Linked DNA regions of Azoarcus sp. KH32C. The protein of the gene in region 2 interacts with the protein of the main gene of each other region in a pairwise test. Links are inferred from orthologs where the notes say so. Each region holds a gene or a part of one and is shown on either strand. Other genes may lie near its edges.

What was found. The genes of interacting proteins can lie anywhere in the genome.
Region 1: the proteins of AZKH_RS04560 (region 2) and AZKH_RS13200 interact in binary tests that used the Escherichia coli proteins (3 or more experiments, as listed by UniProt). The link is inferred for Azoarcus sp. KH32C from one-to-one orthologs.

The regions. Positions count from the first base shown.
Region 1 is NC_020516.1:3,016,554-3,020,252, forward strand. The notes cover bases 612-3,457. They hold AZKH_RS13200 (aminoacyl-histidine dipeptidase), read right to left. Parts: upstream 2,850-3,457; coding sequence 1,374-2,849; downstream 612-1,373. Other genes in these bases: AZKH_RS13190 (adenosine-specific kinase), read right to left, coding at 612-1,079; AZKH_RS13195 (DUF3820 family protein), read right to left, coding at 1,150-1,377; AZKH_RS13205 (DUF6781 family protein), read left to right, coding at 3,010-3,457. Outside these bases: AZKH_RS13185 (EAL domain-containing protein), read right to left, coding at 1-559; more of AZKH_RS13190, read right to left, coding at 594-611; more of AZKH_RS13205, read left to right, coding at 3,458-3,693; AZKH_RS13210 (MFS transporter), read right to left, coding at 3,698-3,699. UniProt on the Escherichia coli protein: Dipeptidase with broad substrate specificity. Requires dipeptide substrates with an unblocked N-terminus and the amino group in the alpha or beta position.
Region 2 is NC_020516.1:1,008,722-1,012,537, forward strand. The notes cover bases 1-2,963. They hold AZKH_RS04560 (aminopeptidase P N-terminal domain-containing protein), read right to left. Parts: upstream 2,176-2,963; coding sequence 826-2,175; downstream 1-825. Other genes in these bases: AZKH_RS04555 (FAD-dependent monooxygenase), read right to left, coding at 1-833; murU (N-acetylmuramate alpha-1-phosphate uridylyltransferase MurU), read right to left, coding at 2,249-2,920; AZKH_RS04570 (aminoglycoside phosphotransferase family protein), read right to left, coding at 2,940-2,963. Also shown: more of AZKH_RS04570, read right to left, coding at 2,964-3,816.

The sequences.
Region 1 (3,699 bases), 2.0 Mb from region 2 along the record:
TACCGTAGGCAAGGCCGTCCGCGGCCTCTTGCAGCAGCTCGATCGCTTCGGGGCCGAAACCGTCGGCGCAGTCGGTGGCGACGAGCAGCGCACCGGGCACACGGGTGCTGCACGGCAGCGGCAGGGTCGCGATAAAGGGGGGATGGCCCGCGGGATGCCGCGGCGCTTCGGGGTGGTCAGCGGCGGCGGTTTCGTCGTCGACGCAGCCCTGAACGACGAACGGACGGCCGGCGCAGATCGCATCGCGGATGTCTTCCGTGCCGGTTGGCTCGCCCATGTCCAGCAGATCGTGCTCGCCCTGGTTGTCGGGCGGCAAGCCGCAGGAGGCGACGCTGCGCAGCGTGAGGCATTCCGCGTCGGCATAGTGGATCGCCGCGAAGCGATAGCCGGCCGTCTCAACCAAGGCCTTGCAGACCTTGGCGACGAGATCGCCCTCCTTCGTCGCCAGCCGCAACGCGAGGTGAATTGCCCGAAGTGCCAAGAAGGCCTGGCGCGCCGATTGCTGCTCGGCGACCAGCGTCGCAGCCTTGCTTCCCTTGCCCCGAACCCTTGCGTTCATGGCCTGCCCCGAAAAATCGCGGCTTCGGCACCCCTCAGAGCTTGTAACCGATATGCCGCAAAAGCTGCTTCCGCGAATCGATCTTCGCATCGTCCTCGATCCCGAGCGGCGGCGAGCCGTCGATGACACCGACGATTCCGCGCCCGAGATCCGTCTCCGCAATCAGCACGTCGACCGGATTGGCCGTCGCGCAAAAGATCCCGCACACCTCAGGCACCTGCTTGATCGAATTCAGCACATTCACGGGGTAGTAGCCTTCCCCGAGGAAGACGATGAAGCTGTGTCCGGCCCCGATCGCCTGCGCGTTGCGCTGCGCCAGGGCAATCATGTCCGGGTCCGTACCCGACCACCGTATCAGGCGGTCCCCGGAAGCCTCGCAGAAGGCGAGACCGAAGCGTATGCCTGGTACTGAAGTAAATAACGTTTCATGGAGGTCTTCGGCTGACTTGATGAAGTGCGTCTGGCCGAGAATGAAGTTGATCGACTCGGGTTTGTCGATCCGGACGGCGGTCAGGTTCATGTGCGCTTGCTCCAGGCAGGCCTACCACTTTCAACATAGCACCCCGACCGTACGCTCGTCGGCAACATGCCTATATTTGCGGATTTATTCCCTTGCGCAGCGGTGCCAGCAGGCCGGTCAAGCCATTGTGATCGAGTTCGTGCATCAGTGCGAGGAGCCGGCCGAGCTTTCCCGACGGAAACCCTTCGCGCGCGAACCAGTTGAGGTAGTGTCCCGGCAGGTCCGCGATCAGGCGGCCCTTGTACTTGCCGTAGGGCATCTCGGTCGTGAGGAGGGCTTCGAGATGCTCGGGATTCATTGCGGCGCCGCCCCGCCGGCGGCCGTCGCGGCGAGGATGGCCGTCAGCAGGTGCCAGACGCGCCCGACCGACGCGATCTCGACGCGCTCACCGGGCGCATGGGCGCCGCGGATCGTCGGGCCGAAGGACACGATCTGCATGTCCGGGTATTTTGCGACGATCAGTCCGCATTCAAGCCCCGCGTGGATGACCTGTACGTGCGACTCGGCGCCGAACTCGCGCTGATAGACCGAGCGGCACAGCGCCAACAGCGGAGAATCGGCCTGCGGTGCCCAACCGGGATAGTGGCCCGACGGCTCTGCGCGGGTTCCCGACAGGCTGAAGAGGCTCACGATCTCGTCGGCGAGCGCGAGCGCCGCGTCGTCGAGCAGGGAGCGAACCATGAAATTGCACGAGCCCTCCGTCGGCGTCAGCGACACAACGCCGAGGTTGTTGGAGGTCTCTACGACGCCGGGAACGCTCAGGCTGCGGCGGTGCACGCCGTGCGGCGCGGCGTGCAGGGACGCGAGCCACACGGCCTGATCCTCCGCGGACATCACCGGTCCGGGATCGTCCTGCACGAGCCGCAGGCTGACGCCTTCGTCCACACCCTTCAGTTCCGTGCGCAAGCGTTCTTCCCACGACGCGAGGGTCGCGGCGATCTCGGCCCCACGTCCAAGCGGGACCGCCACCCGGGCGACGGCGTCCCGCGGCAGCGCGTTACGCGCAGAGCCGCCTGCGAGACCGGCGAGGCGCAGCGGCATCAGCCGTTCGAGATCGCGCAGCACTCGGACCAGCAGCTTGATCGCGTTGCCGCGCTCCTCGTGGATATCCACACCCGAATGGCCGCCGCGCAGGCCATGAAGTTCGATGCGCCAGGGTTCGAAATCAGTCGGAAAATGCTCTTCGGCGCCGTCGCAGTGTACGTTGACGTCGAGGCCGCCCGCGCAGCCGATATAGAACTCGCCCCACTCTTCGGTGTCCAGATTGAGCATCAGGCGCCCCTGCAGGACGCCCGCCTCCAGCCCTTGCGCGCCGCCCATGCCGGCTTCCTCGTCCACCGTCAGCAGCGCTTCGATCGGCCCGTGCAGCAACGACCCGTCTTCGAGCACAGACAGGATCAGCGCAACGCCGATGCCGTTGTCCGCCCCGAGCGTCGTGCCGTCGGCGGCCAGCCAGTCGTCCTGGCGCAGGGGCCGGATCGGATCGCGCGAAAAATCGTGCGGCGACTCCGGATTCTTCTGGCACACCATGTCGAGATGCCCCTGCAACACGACACCGGGTGCGCCTTCGCAGCCTGGCGCGGGCGGCTTGCGGATCAGCAGGTTGCCGGCCGCGTCCACCGTCGTTGCGAGGCCCTTGGCGTCCGCCCACTGCCGGATGCGATCGCGCAAGGCGCCCTCCGCCTTCGACTGGCGCGGGATGCTGCACAAGGTGGCGAAGTGGGCCCACACCGTGGCGGGCTCGAGACCGGAAAAGACGGGATCGGACATGGGCTGTTTCACATTCGGGTCGAATGGCCCATGGTAAGGCACGCCACATGCATTGGTGTCCCCTCGATACGAATTGTTCGATCTCCGCCGGAAGATTCCATCGCCATCGGCCGCGAGCGAGGCCATACTGAATGAGACTGCCAACCTTGGGGGAGCAATCATGAGCCAGTCTACCGAAGGGATCGAACGCGATGTGCATGCGGCCGTCGATGCCGACACGGCCTCCGTTGCGGACCGCGTGCGCACGATCACCTTGAAGGCGCTATCCGAGGGCAGGCTCGATTCGGCGGCGCTGAAGGAGGTCACGAGCGCGGTGCTGAGAGGCGCGCAACAAGGGATCGAGCGCCCCGACCGCGAACGGACGGAAGCAATGCGGCAGGCCGTGCGTGGGCTCGACGAGGCGCTCGCAGCGGCTGCGCAGGCGACCGTGCTCGCGATGCAGGAAGCGATCGGCCGCGGCAGCGAGTTTTCGAAGCAGGAACTGCGGGGCACGCTCGATCAGATCGGTGCGATGGAGTCCAACTTCCTGAACACGCTCGCCGACGCCGGACGTGCCGCCAACGGACTCGCGCGGACGACGCTGCACGAGCTCGCCGAACACGCGCGCCACAGCGGCACGCAGATCGGCAGCCGGGTAGCGGCTGCCAGTGCCGAGCTGACGCGCGCCCTGGCCGCCCTGACCCGAGATCAGGTACAGACGGGCGCCCGGACCGTGCGCAACGAAGCCGGTCTGCTTGCCGCGCTCGCGTCCGGGATGCTCAGGGGGATCGCCGACCGCCTCGACCCGAGCAAGTCGCACGACCGTAAGCCCCCGGCCACGCCGTCCGCTCCGCCCGACCTGTGACCCGTC
Region 2 (3,816 bases):
TTGCCGAGCCACGCGGTGCGCTGTCCGACGGGATCGCGGCGGTAGCGCAGGCCCAGCGGGAAGCGCTGGCGGTCGTTGATCGCGGTGAGTTGGACGCGGGTGCCGAAGGCCGACTGCAGCCGGGCGAGATAGGCGTCGTCGTCGAGCGCGAGCAGTTCGGTCGCGCGTGCCGGCGGGACGACGTGCACGAGCGCGTAGTCCTTGCCGTGAGGCAGCAGTGCGATCGGGCCTTCGGAGGTGAAGCGTTCAAAGGCGACGTGGCCGTGCTCGCCCCGGACGGCAACGCGGCCGATCAGGGCGTGCTGGTCGTAATCCCGGGTCACGACCCCTTTGGCGTCGGGCTGAAGTCCGCCCTCGGCGCAGGCGACGAGGCGCGCGCTGCAATCGGTCCCGTGCAGCGCGGTGCCCGAGCCGGCGAGGCGGATCTCGACGTGTTCGGCGCCCGGCTCGAATGCAGTGACTTCGGTCTCGTCCATCACCGGAATGCCGGCGGCGTCGACTGCTTCGCGCAGCGCCGCCGCGAGAGCGCCGGCAGCGAGTACGTAGCCGAGCGCGGGCACGCCGTAGTCGTCCGCGTCCAGATGCGTGCGGCCGAACCCGCCCTGCTGCGAGATGTGGATGTGCCGGATCGGTGTCGCCGGCAACTGCGGCCAGACGCCGAGGCGTTCGAGCGTGAGGCGGGTGCCGTGGGCGAGCGCGAGCACGCGCGGGTCTTGCGTGACGGCGGCGCGGGGGCGGGTGTCGGCAAGCGCGACACGCAGGCCGCTGCCGCGCAGCGCGAGCGCCAGCGAAAGGCCGACCGGCCCGGCGCCTACGATCAGCAGGTCATGCACCGTCGAGCCCTTCGCGCATCGCTTCTTCGATGTCCGCGACCGTTCGCGGGGCGCGCTCGGTGATGTATTCGCAACCGTCCGTGGTGACGACCGCGTCGTCCTCGATGCGTACGCCGATGTTCCAGAACGCTTCCGGTACGTCGGGGGCGGGGCGGATGTAGCAGCCGGGCTCGACGGTGAGGACCATGCCCGGTTCGAGGACGCGCCAGTCGCCGTCGCGCTTGTATTCGCCGGCGTCGTGGACGTCGCGCCCGAGCCAGTGGCCGGTGCGGTGCATGTAGAAGCGGCGGAAGTCGCCTTGTTCGATCACGGCGTCGAGGGTGCCCATCAAGAGGCCGAGGTCGAGCATGCCCTGGGCGAGGACCTTCACTGCGGCGTCGTGCGGTGTGTTCCAGTGCGAGCCGGGGTGGATCTCGGCTTTCGCCGCGGTCTGGGCGGCGAGCACGAGTTCGTAGATGTCGCGTTGCGGGCCGGCGAAGCGGCCATTGACGGGGAAGGTGCGGGTGATGTCCGAGGCGTAGCCGTCGAGTTCGCAGCCGGCGTCGATCAGCAGCAGGTCGCCATCGGCCATCAGGCGGTCGTTTTCGACGTAGTGCAGCACGCAGGCGTTGGGGCCGCTGGCGACGATCGAGGGGTAGGCGGGCGACTGGCTGCCGGCCCGGCGGAAGTGGTGGATCAGTTCTGCTTCGATCTCGTATTCATACTGGCCCGGGCGGGTCGCCGCCATCGCGCGGCGGTGGGCGTCGCCGGAGATTTCGCCGGCGCGGCGCATGACCGCGAGTTCGCTTGCATCCTTGATCAGCCGCATCTCGTCGAGTTCGGCGCGCACGTCGCGGATCGAGTGCGGCGGCACGGTGCCGGCACGGGCGTTGGCGCGCACGGCATTCAGCGCGCGCATCACGCGGGCGTCCCAGTCGTTCTCGTAGCCGAGGCTGCACCACAGGACGGGCTGGTTCGCGAGCAGTTCGGGCAGGCGCAGGTCGAGGTCGCCGATCGTGTAGGCCTCGTCGAAACCGAAGCGCTCGCGTGCACCGTCCGGGCCATGGCGGTAGCCGTCCCAGATCTCGCGCTCCTCGTTCTTCTCGCGGCAGAAGAGGATCGACTTCGGCGTGTCGCCGGCGATCAGCACCACGACCGCTTCGGGTTCGCCGAAGCCGGTCAGGTAGTGGAAGTAGCTGTCATAGCGGAAGGGGAAGGAGGTGTCGCGGTTGCGCGCGCGCTCGACCGCGGTCGGCACGACGGCAACGCCGCCTCCCTGGGCCGCGATGTGCGCGAGCAGGCGTTCGCGGCGTTCGCGGAAGGGCGCGATGTCGAGCATGGAGAGGTCCAGGGGCGTATTCATCGGATCATTATTGCATGCATGAACTGTCGGGTTCGACCGGCCCGTGCCGGTGGCGTTCAGGTGTCAGGGCGCATCAGCCTTTGAGCCGTGCGTCGAGCTCGGCGAGCCGCGCTGGCGTGCCGACGTCGAGCCAGTAGCCCTCATGCAGGGCGCCGCCGACGCGGCCGGCGTCCATCGCGTTGCGCAGCAGCGGGGCGAGGGGCGCGCGGTGGCCCGGCTCGATGCCGGCGAAGAGGCTGGGGTGATAGACGCCGATGCCGGAAAAGGTCAGCAGCGGGCCGCCGTTGCGATACACGCGTCCCTCGGTGAGACGGAAGTCGCCTTCCGGGTGGTGCGCGGGATTCGGGATCAGCAGCAGGCGGGCGAGATCGCCGTCCGCGGCGACGCCGGCCCCCCAGTCGCGCAGCGCAGCCGGATCGGCGTCGCAGAAGATGTCGCCGTTGATGACGAGGAAGGGCTCGTCGCCCAGCAGCGGCAGCGCCTTGCGGATGCCGCCGGCAGTTTCGAGCGCCTCGGCTTCGGCCGAATAGCGGAGGCGCAGGCCGAAGCGGCTGCCGTCGCCGAGGGCCGCTTCGATCATCGCGCCGAGATGGGCGTGGTTGATGACGATGTCGCTGAAACCGGCTTCGCGCAGGCGTTCGAGATGCCAGACGATGAGCGGTTTGCCGCCGGCTTCGAGCAGCGGCTTGGGGCAGGCGTCGGTTAGCGGGCGCATGCGTTCGCCGCGCCCCGCTGCGAGGATCATTGCGTGCATTGGGGGGCGCTCAGAAGGTGTAACCGACTTCGACCGGTTCGGGGTCGAGGTGGTCGAGCAGTTTCAGCAGCGGCCCAAGGTCGCGGTAGCGCTTGCAGGCGCGGCGCAGGTAGTCCATCACCAGCGGCATGTCGCGCAGATACCCGTCCTTGCCGTCGCGGTGGTAGAGGCGGGCGAAAATGCCGAGCACCTTGATGTGGCGCTGCACGCCCATCCATTCGTAGTCGCGATGGAAGTCGGAGAAGTCGGCGCGCACCGGCAGGCCGAGCTTGCGTGCCGCCTCCCAGTAGCGGGCGAGCATGTCGAGGGTGAAGTCTTCTTCCCAATGGATGTAGGCGTCCTTGAAGAGCGAGGCGAGGTCGTAGCTGAGGGGGCCGTAGACAGCGTCCTGGAAGTCGATGATGCCGGGGTTGGCGCCTTCGGCGAGGTACATCAGGTTGCGCGAGTGGTAGTCGCGGTGCACAAAGACCTGGGGCTCGGCGAGGTTCGCGGCGAGGATCTTGTCGAAGGTCGTCATCAGCGTCGCGTGCTGGCGCTCGTCGAGCGTGACGCCCTTGTGGCGGGCGATGTACCAGTCGGGGAAGAGCATAAGCTCGCGCAGCAGCAGTTCGCGCGAGTATTCGGGCAGTGCGCCGGGGCGGCTCGCCTTCTGGATCGCGATCAGGGAGCCGAGCGCATCGGCGTAGAGCGCGTGGGCGTTGTCCGGCGTCAGCGCCGCGAGGTAGGTCGTGCTGCCGAGGTCGGACAGCATCAGGAAGCCTTGTTCGAGGTCCTGCGCGAGGACGTCCGGGACGTGGGCGCCGGCGCCGCGGAAGAGGTCCGCGACCTTCAGCCAGGGGCGGCAGTCCTCGTGCGAGGGGGGGGCGTCCATGATCACCCGCGTCGTG